One region of the Pseudomonas sp. IzPS59 genome, then DNA from elsewhere that is predicted to be linked to it. Evidence: predicted binding sites of a transcription regulator. Region 1 holds the regulator's gene; the other holds the start of a gene.
The links. The regulator sigma-54, encoded in region 1, starts transcription at its own class of promoters, with help from an activator protein. The targets are predictions, from matches to a motif close to ANTGGCATNNANNTTGCTNT.
Positions count from the first base shown of each region.

Region 2: a site for sigma-54 is predicted at 2,989-3,008, ahead of glnA (glutamate--ammonia ligase). Genes of this name have one in related genera too.

Region 1 is NZ_CP062251.1:1,052,184-1,057,158, reverse strand. It holds gene lptC (LPS export ABC transporter periplasmic protein LptC) at 1-486, shown strand, start outside; gene lptA (lipopolysaccharide transport periplasmic protein LptA) at 473-1,018, shown strand; gene lptB (LPS export ABC transporter ATP-binding protein) at 1,018-1,743, shown strand; gene IF189_RS04550 (RNA polymerase factor sigma-54) at 1,930-3,423, shown strand; gene hpf (ribosome hibernation-promoting factor, HPF/YfiA family) at 3,497-3,805, shown strand; gene ptsN (PTS IIA-like nitrogen regulatory protein PtsN) at 3,817-4,281, shown strand; gene rapZ (RNase adapter RapZ) at 4,284-4,975, shown strand, end outside.
Region 2 is NZ_CP062251.1:392,457-397,431, forward strand. It holds gene IF189_RS01775 (DUF4124 domain-containing protein) at 214-837, opposite strand; gene IF189_RS01780 (DUF4124 domain-containing protein) at 834-1,343, opposite strand; gene glnA (glutamate--ammonia ligase) at 1,488-2,894, opposite strand; gene thiI (tRNA uracil 4-sulfurtransferase ThiI) at 3,223-4,677, shown strand; gene typA (translational GTPase TypA) at 4,817-4,975, shown strand, end outside.

The sequences.
Region 1 (4,975 bases):
GAGCGCTTCCTCGACAAGCCTCCTGTCTCGGCAGAAGAGAGCCCGATCGACTGGTACGCGACCAACACCCACACCTTGCAATACCTGGAAGACGGCAAGGTGCAGTACGAAATGACCTCCGACAAGGCCGAGCACGTCAAGGCGACCGACATTACACTGGTCACCAAGCCCGACCTGAACATGTTTCGCGGCACCGAATTCCCGTGGCACGTGACCAGCGAGCGCGGTGAAGTGAATTCCGGCGGCACCGAGGTCGAACTGATCGACTCTGTTCGCGTCAAGCGCACCGATGAAAAGAACCGCGACACCCTGATCACCAGCACCCGAATGACGGTGTTCCCTCAGCAGCAATATGCGCAGACCCAGCAACCCGTTAGAATCGACGGCGCTGGCGGTGTATCGACCGGCGTGGGAATGAAAGCGTATTTGAAGGAAAGCAGGATACACCTGCTATCGAACGTAAGAGGACAGTATGAGGCTCGTTAAAACCCTCCCTATTTTGCTCAGTCTGGGCGCAGCACTGGGAAGCGTGAGCGCCTGGGCTCTGCCGAACGATCAGGAGCAGCCAATCCGCATTCAGGCCGACGATGCCCAGCTGGACGACAAGAATGGCGTTGCCACTTACAAGGGCGCCGTGATCATCACCCAGGGTTCGATGATCGTCAAAGGCGACACCGTAACGCTGACGCGCAACCCGGCCGGCGAGATCGACGTGGTGACTTCGGTAGGCAACCTGGCCTATTTCGAACAACTGCAAACCGCTGGCGACACCAAACCCGTCCAGGGCTGGGGCGTGACCATTCAGTACCACGCGCAGCAAAACCGCGTCGTACTGATCGACAAGGCCAAGGTCGTCGACAAGGACAACAACACCACTCAGGGCGAGAAGATCGTCTATGACACGGTGAAAAAACTCGCCAGCGCCGGTCGCGCTACCGGCAACAAGGTCACCGAAGCGCGTCCGCGCATCGACATGGTGATCCAGCCGAAGAAGAAAACCGACGAGAAAACCCAGTAATGGCAACCCTGAAAGCTCAGCACCTGGCCAAGGCCTATAAAAGCCGCCAGGTCGTGCGTGACGTCAGCCTGTCGATCGACAGCGGCCAGATCGTGGGCCTGCTCGGCCCCAACGGCGCCGGCAAGACCACCTGCTTCTACATGATCGTCGGCCTGGTGCAGGCCGATCAGGGCCGTGTGCTGATCGACGACCTGGACGTCAGCCACCAGCCGATGCACGGCCGCGCCAAGGCCGGTATCGGCTATCTGCCGCAGGAAGCCTCGATCTTCCGCAAACTGTCGGTAGCCGACAACATCATGGCCATCCTCGAAACCCGCCAGGAGCTCGACAAGGCCGGCCGTCGCAAGGAGCTGGAGAGCCTGCTGCAGGAATTCCACATCAGCCATATCCGCGATAACCTCGGCATGAGCCTGTCCGGTGGCGAGCGTCGCCGGGTGGAAATCGCCCGCGCACTGGCCACCGCACCGAAATTCATCCTGCTCGACGAACCGTTCGCCGGTGTCGACCCGATCTCCGTGGGCGACATCAAGCAGATCATTCACCATCTCAAGGCCAAGGGCATCGGTGTGCTGATCACCGACCACAACGTCCGCGAGACGCTGGATATCTGCGAAACGGCCTACATCGTCAATGACGGCCAACTGATCGCCGAAGGCGACTCCGCGACCATCCTCGCCAACGATCTGGTGAAGGAAGTGTATCTGGGTCACGAGTTCCGCCTGTAAGCGCGACAGCATTCGACCAGCCGTCCGGGTGCTGTAACGTTGAAGCGCATTTTTATACGCTTTTATTGTTACAGCGCTCTAGGCAAACACGACAGTTTCAGGCATATAATTTGCTTATGTTTGGCGCCTCGGCGCCCTGTAGTGGATGGCGCATAGCGCCGGCGAATAAGGTGTTAAGCCCCTGCCATGAAACCATCGCTAGTCTTGAGAATGGGCCAGCAGCTGACGATGACACCGCAGCTGCAACAGGCCATCCGCCTGCTCCAATTGTCGACCCTGGATCTGCAACAGGAAATTCAGGAGGCTCTGGAATCCAACCCGATGCTCGAACGCCAGGAAGACGGCGACGACTTCGACAATTCCGACCCGCTGGCCGACAACGCCGAACAGAAGCCCAATACCGAGATCCAGGAACCTTCCTACCAGGAAACCGCGCCGACGGTCGACAATCTCGAGGACGGCGAATGGAACGAGCGAATCCCCAACGAACTGCCTGTCGACACCGCCTGGGAAGACGTCTACCAGACCAGCGCCAGCAGCCTGCCGAGCAACGATGACGACGAGTGGGATTTCACCACCCGCACTTCCGCCGGTGAAAGCCTGCAAAGCCACCTGCTGTGGCAGTTGAACCTGGCGCCGATGTCCGACACCGATCGCCTGATTGCCGTCACCCTGATCGATTGCATCAACAATCAGGGCTACCTCGACGAAACCCTCGAAGAAATTCTCGACGCCTTCGATCCGGAGCTCGACATCGAGCTGGACGAGATCGAAGCGGTCCTGCACCGCATCCAGCAATTCGAACCCGCCGGCATTGGCGCACGCAACCTGGGCGAATGCCTGCTGCTGCAATTGCGCCAGCTGTCGGCCAAGACTCCTTGGCTGGCCGAAGCCAAGCGCCTGGTCACCGATTACATCGACCTGCTCGGCAGCCGCGACTACAGCCAGCTGATGCGCCGCATGAAGCTCAAGGAAGATGAACTGCGCCAGGTCATCGAACTGGTCCAGAGCCTCAACCCGCGCCCCGGCTCACAGATCGAATCCACCGAAGCCGAATACGTGGTGCCTGACGTGATCGTGCGCAAGGACAACGAGCGCTGGCTGGTCGAGTTGAACCAGGAGTCGGTGCCGCGCCTGCGGGTCAACGCCCAGTACGCCGGTTTCGTCCGTCGCGCCGACACCAGCGCCGACAATACCTTCATGCGCAATCAGTTGCAGGAAGCCCGCTGGTTCATCAAGAGCCTGCAGAGCCGCAACGAAACCCTTATGAAAGTGGCCACCCAGATCGTCGAGCATCAGCGCGGCTTCCTGGAATACGGCGACGAAGCGATGAAGCCACTCGTGCTGCATGACATCGCCGAGGCAGTCGGCATGCACGAGTCGACGATTTCCCGGGTGACCACGCAGAAATTCATGCATACCCCCCGGGGCATATATGAACTGAAATACTTTTTCTCCAGCCACGTCAGCACCTCCGAAGGCGGCGAATGCTCATCCACGGCGATCCGCGCGATCATCAAGAAACTGGTCGCCGCGGAAAATCAGAAAAAGCCGTTGAGTGACAGCAAGATCGCTGGTTTACTGGAGGCACAAGGCATTCAGGTGGCTCGCCGCACCGTCGCCAAGTACCGCGAATCCCTCGGGATCGCGCCTTCGAGCGAACGCAAGCGGTTGATGTAAGCCACGTTACAGCGTTCCAGTGGCAGGCTCTTCGGCCTGCCGCTTTATGCACTGGCAACGAAGGAGAAGCTGTATGCAAGTCAACATCAGTGGACACCAACTGGAAGTTACCCAACCTCTCCGTGAATACGTTGAGCAGAAGCTCAAGAGGCTTGAGGGACATTTCGACAAGATCACCAACGTGCAAGTCACGATGTGCGTCGAAAAGCTGAAACAGAAAATCGAAGCCACGCTGCATATTCCCGGCAACGAGGTCGTCGCAAACGCGGAACATACCGACATGTACGCAGCGATCGACGCGCTGACCGACAAGCTTGATAAACAACTCAAAAAGCATAAGGAAAAGACCCAGAGCCTGCTTCAGGGCGCTACCGGTCGATAACCCCCACCCCCATGATCCGACTTGAAAGCATCCTGACCCCCGGCCGTTCCCTGGTGAACGTGCCGGGCGGCAGTAAAAAGAAAGCCCTCGAACAAATTGCCAACCTGATCGCCCGGGAAAAACCGGATCTGGAGATGCAAGATGTCTTCGAGGCGCTGATTGCCCGTGAAAAACTCGGTTCGACCGGTTTTGGCAACGGCATCGCCATTCCCCATTGCCGCCTCAAGGGCTGTGAATCGCCCATCAGCGCCTTGATGCACCTTGAAGCACCTATCGATTTCGATGCCATCGATGGCGCGCCGGTGGACCTGCTGTTCGTGCTGCTGGTCCCGGAAGCTGCCACCGATGCACACCTGGAACTGCTGCGCCAGATCGCCAGCATGCTCGATCGCAAGGAAGTACGCGAAAAGCTGCGTCGCGCCACCACCAACGAAGCCTTGTATCAGGTTGTCCTGGACGAGCAAAACGGGCACTAAACATGCGCTTGATCATCGTCAGTGGCCGCTCCGGCTCGGGCAAAAGCACGGCCCTGGATGTCCTTGAGGACAACGGCTACTACTGCATCGACAATCTGCCGGCGGGCCTGCTGCCGGAGCTGGCGGAACGCGCACTGATTCATACGGAACTGTCTCAGCCACTGGTCGCGGTATCGATCGATGCGCGCAACCTGCCAAGCCACCTTTCGCGTTTTCCGGAGTTGCTTGAGGAAGTCCGCAGCCGACATATCCAGTGCGACGTCCTGTATCTGGATGCCGATGAAGAAACCCTGCTCAAGCGCTTCTCGGAAACCCGTCGTCGTCACCCGCTGAGCAGTGCCAACCGCTCGCTGGCTGAAGCCATCAACGATGAAACCGCCCTGCTGGGCCCGATCGCCGATCTGGCCGACCTGAAGGTCAATACCACCAATCTGAACCTGTATCAGTTGCGCGACACCATCAAGCTGCGCCTGCTGAACCAGCCGGAGCCCGGTACGGCGTTTCTGGTGGAGTCGTTCGGTTTCAAACGCGGCATGCCGGTGGATGCGGATCTGGTGTTCGATGTACGCTGCCTGCCCAACCCGTACTGGAAACCGGAACTACGTGCGCAATCCGGACTCGATGAGCCGGTAGCCGAGTACCTGGCGGCTCAGCCGGAAGTCGAAGAGATGTTCCAGGACATCTATGCGTATCT
Region 2 (4,975 bases), 660 kb from region 1:
AAGGCGTGCGCGAGAAACGAAGCGCCGGTGCGAGGAAAATGCAAAAACCAAACCAAGGCTCCGAAAAGAAGCGTTCATCCCCTGAAACGGGCGTTTGACGCTCGTTTGCGTGGCGATCAGCCGGCCCTGGCGGGTACTTTCGAACCAAAATGGGTTGGATTGTGAGTACGGTGCAGACTGTTGCACCAATATAGTGCGCAAAGCTGAACGGCGTTAGAAGAAACGCAGGAAGGGGTTTTTCGGTTCGACGGGTTTGTCTTTCAGCGGGCATTCCGGGCGAACGCCGTAGTCGTCGGTGGTGCAGGGTTTGACCTGGCGTTTCTGTGCCAGCGAAATGCGCTGCATATGGAATGGCTGATTGGCGGTGCGCTCGACGATGCGGTCCTGCGCATCAAGGATTTCCACCGACAGGTTATGGCTGCCGCGATCGATATTGCTCAGCGGGAATACCGGGCTCAGTCCGGGTTCGCCGGTGGGCTGGCCGTCCAGCAGCAGGCGATAGCGATGACCTTTTTGCAGGCCGGGTTCGCTGGTGATGCTGACGATCAATTCGCCGGCGCTGCTGCGAATGGTCGCGTCCGGCTCGGGAACCAGCACCCGCAGCATGTCGTAGCGGAACAGCGGTTGCTCCGGTGATTTTTTCGCCGTGGTGATGGGCGCCGCCCCGGTCGGGTTGGAAGCCATTCGATTGCTGGTGGCCAGCGGTACACGCTTGGCGTTGCCGCGTGGCTGGTCGGTGTAGACCCGATTGCCCTGGGAATCGACATAAGTGAAGACCTCGGCGGATGCGCCAAGCGCAAACAGGGCCAGACACACGGCAATCAATCCGCGAGTCATGGCTTGTGCACCCGCTGCACGGTAAAGACCACAGCCGGACTCTGCTGAATGATCGCCTCGCCATCGATCACCTGAACCGCCAGCCGATGCTCGCCACGGTCGACGTTCACCAGTTGCATGATCGGAACATTGCTCGGCTGGCCGTAAGGCGCGTCGTCCAGCAACAGACGCAATTGATGCGGCGGTTGCAGGCGCGGCTTGATCAGCACGCTGACGGTGAACGTGCCGTTGTTGGCGCGCAGGGCTTCTTCGGTGGGCAGGCCGGTCAGTTCCAGCACCTCATAGGCATTGCGCGCAGGAGCACGGCTGGCCGTGTCCGGTGACGGCGCACTCGGTGCCTGAGGCTGGACGCTGTTGAGCGGCGGCAACTCCACCGCCTGTGCCTTCACGCCGTCCGGCGAGTGATCGCTGTACACCGTATTGCCGTTGGCGTCGGTGTACTTGTAGATCTGTGCAGCGACGGGCAGGGCGATCAGCAGCAGGATGTAGAGAAAGGTGCGACCCATGAAATCGACCGGAAACGAAAACGATGGGTTGCAGCATAGGCCAGTCGGGCGGGGATGGCTCGGGCGGTAAACATCCGGGCAATAAAAAAGGCCTCCCGAAGGAGGCCTCTCTTTTGTCACGCCGCGTAGCGCAGCGCTACCGGATCAGCAGCTGTAGTACAGCTCATATTCCAGTGGGTGTACGAAGGTGCGGACCTTGATTTCTTCTTCGGATTTCAGCGCGATGTAGGCATCGATGAAGTCGTCGGAGAACACGCCGCCCTTGGTCAGGAACGCGCGGCCCTTGTCCAGCTCTTCCAGGGCTTCTTTCAGGCTGCCGCAAACTTGCGGGATCTCTTTCGCCTCTTCAGGCGGCAGGTCGTACAGGTTTTTGTCAGCAGCATCGCCTGGGTGAATCTTGTTCTGGATACCGTCCAGACCGGCCATCAGCAGTGCTGCGAAAGCCAGGTACGGGTTGGCAGCCGGATCCGGGAAACGTGCTTCGATACGACGGCCGCGTGGGCTGTTGACGTAAGGAATACGGATCGAGGCGGAACGGTTGCGAGCCGAGTAGGCCAGCATTACCGGCGCTTCGAAACCTGGCACCAGACGCTTGTAGGAGTTGGTGGCCGGGTTGGTGAAGCCGTTCAGGGCCTTACCGTGCTTGATGATACCGCCGATGAAGTACAGGGCGGTTTCGGACAGGCCGGCATAACCTTCACCAGCGAAGGTGTTCTTGCCATCTTTGGCGATGGACATGTGAACGTGCATACCCGAACCGTTATCGCCGTACAGAGGCTTCGGCATGAAGGTCGCGGTGCGGCCATAGGCATCGGCCACGTTGTGGACAACGTATTTCAGAGTCTGAACTTCGTCAGCTTTCTTCACCAGGGTGTTGAACTTGACACCAATTTCGTTTTGACCGGCAGTTGCCACTTCGTGGTGGTGAACTTCAACGGTCTGACCCATTTCTTCCAGTGCGTTGCACATGGCGGTACGGATTTCGTGGTCGTGGTCGAACGGCGGAACCGGGAAGTAGCCGCCTTTCACGCCTGGACGGTGGCCCTTGTTGCCGCCTTCCACGTCCTGGTCGGACATCCACGAGCCTTGCTCGGAGTAGATCTTGAACATCGAGCCGGAGATGTCGGACTTGAACTTCACTTCGTCGAAGATGAAGAACTCAGGCTCTGGACCTGCGAATACGGTGTCACCGATACCGGTGGTCTTCAGGTATTCCTCGGCGCGGTGGGCGATGGCGCGCGGGTCGCGATCGTAACCCTGCATGGTCGAAGGTTCGATGATGTCGCAGACCAGGATCAGGGTCGGCTCTTCGGTGAACGGGTCCAGAACGGCGGTTTCGTCGTCCGGCAGCAGGATCATGTCGGAGGCTTCGATGCCTTTCCAGCCAGCGATGGAGGAACCGTCGAACATCTTGCCAACTTCGAAGAAGTCGTCTTCCAGCGCATCGCGAGCCGGCATGGTCACGTGGTGCTGAGTGCCTTTGGTGTCCGTGAAGCGCAGATCAATCCACTTGACGTCATGATCTTTGATGAGTTGAACCGACTTCGACATAGTGTCCTCCGGGTGGCTTAGGGCTGGTAGTGGATGCCCTTAAATGTTGGTGATGCCGGCGCGAATACTCTGCCAAGGCAACCTGCCTCACAAGGGAGCAAATTGCATGCCAGTGCCCCAGCATGGGTTTTTTGCCCCAAATTCACGCTTATTAAGGTGCGAAACGCATAAAGGCTGAAAATCTCGCCCTTTAATGTAGCGCCATAAGTCGAAAATGACCCGTTTTGGTGCATGCAAAACCTTCTGCATATTAACTGGTTAAACCTTGAGCAATTTCCGCTATAATCCGCGCCCCCCTTTTTCGGCTGGCCCAGCGCGCGCTGTTTTCATGAAACTAATCGTAAAAGTCTTCCCCGAGATCACCATCAAAAGCCGACCTGTCCGGACGAAATTCATCCGCCAGCTGGCCAAGAACATCCGCACCGTGCTCCGCGACCTGGACCCGGCCGTGGTGGTGAACGGCGTGTGGGACAATCTCGAGCTGGAAACCCGCGTGACCGATCCCAAGGCCCTGAAAGAGATGGGCGAGCGCCTGACCTGCATGCCGGGCATCGCGCACTTTCTGCAGATCGACGAGTACCCGCTAGGCGACTTCGACGACATCACCGAGAAGTGCAAGCAGCACTACGGCGATGCGCTGGCCGGGAAGATTTTCTCGGTGCGCTGCAAACGTGCGGGCAAGCATGCATTCAGCTCGATGGACGTCGAAAAATACGTCGGCAGCAAGCTGCGCCGTGAGTGCGGTGCCGCCGGAATCGACCTGAAAGCGCCGGAAATCGAAGTCCGCATCGAAGTTCGCGACAAACGGTTGTTTGTCATCCACAGCCAGCACAATGGCATCGGCGGCTACCCGCTCGGTGCGCTGGAGCAGACGCTGGTATTGATGTCCGGAGGCTTTGACTCGACGGTTGCGGCCTACCAGATCATGCGTCGCGGCCTGATGGCGCACTTCTGCTTCTTCAATCTGGGCGGTCGTGCCCACGAACTGGGCGTGATGGAAGTCGCGCATTTCATCTGGAAGAAGTACGGCAGCTCGCAACGCGTGCTATTTGTCAGTGTTCCATTTGAAGAAGTCCTGGGCGAAATTCTCGGCAAGGTCGATAACAGTCATATGGGCGTCGTATTGAAGCGTATGATGTTGCGCGCGTCCTCGGCCATCGCCGAGCGCCTGCACATTGATGCGCTGGTCACCGGCGAGGCGATCTCCCAGGTGTCGAGCCAGACGCTGCCGAACCTGTCGGTGATCGACTGCGTGACCGACAAACTGGTCCTGCGTCCGCTGATCGTCGCCCACAAGCAGGACATCATCGACACGGCCAACGAAATCGGCACCGCCGATTTCGCCCGGCACATGCCGGAGTACTGCGGGGTCATTTCGGTCAATCCGAAAACCGCCGCCAAGCGTGGCCGGGTCGAACACGAAGAGCAGGAATTCGACATGGCGGTGCTCGAGCGTGCGCTCGCAAACGCCAGACTGGTGCCGATCGATCGGGTGATCGACGAATTGGGCCAGGATTTGCAAATCGAAGAAGTCAGCGAGGCACTGGCCGGCCAGATCGTCATCGACATCCGTCACCCGGATGCCGCCGAGGATGAGCCGCTGGAACTCGAGGGCATAGAAGTACAGACGATGCCGTTCTATGCAGTGAACGCACGTTTCAAGGAACTGGACCCTACTCGCCAGTACCTGCTGTATTGCGACAAAGGCGTGATGAGTCGCCTGCATGCTCACCATTTGCTCAGTGAGGGGCATGCCAATGTGCGCGTTTATCGACCGAGCTAAGTGCCCGGGGCTGTTTGCCTGTGGCCTGCGTCACCGGCCCCCCGACACCGCCGTCAAGCTGTAACGGCCATGCCGGACACTACTGCTAATCGCTGCCAAGACTTGTCAGCAAACCGAATCCTCTGATCGAGATACACAAGTGATCGAAAATCTACGCAACATCGCCATCATTGCCCACGTTGACCATGGTAAGACCACCCTGGTAGACAAACTCCTGCGTCAATCCGGCACCCTGGAGCGCAACGAGCTCAACGACGAGCGCGTGATGGACTCCAACGACCAGGAAAAAGAGCGCGGC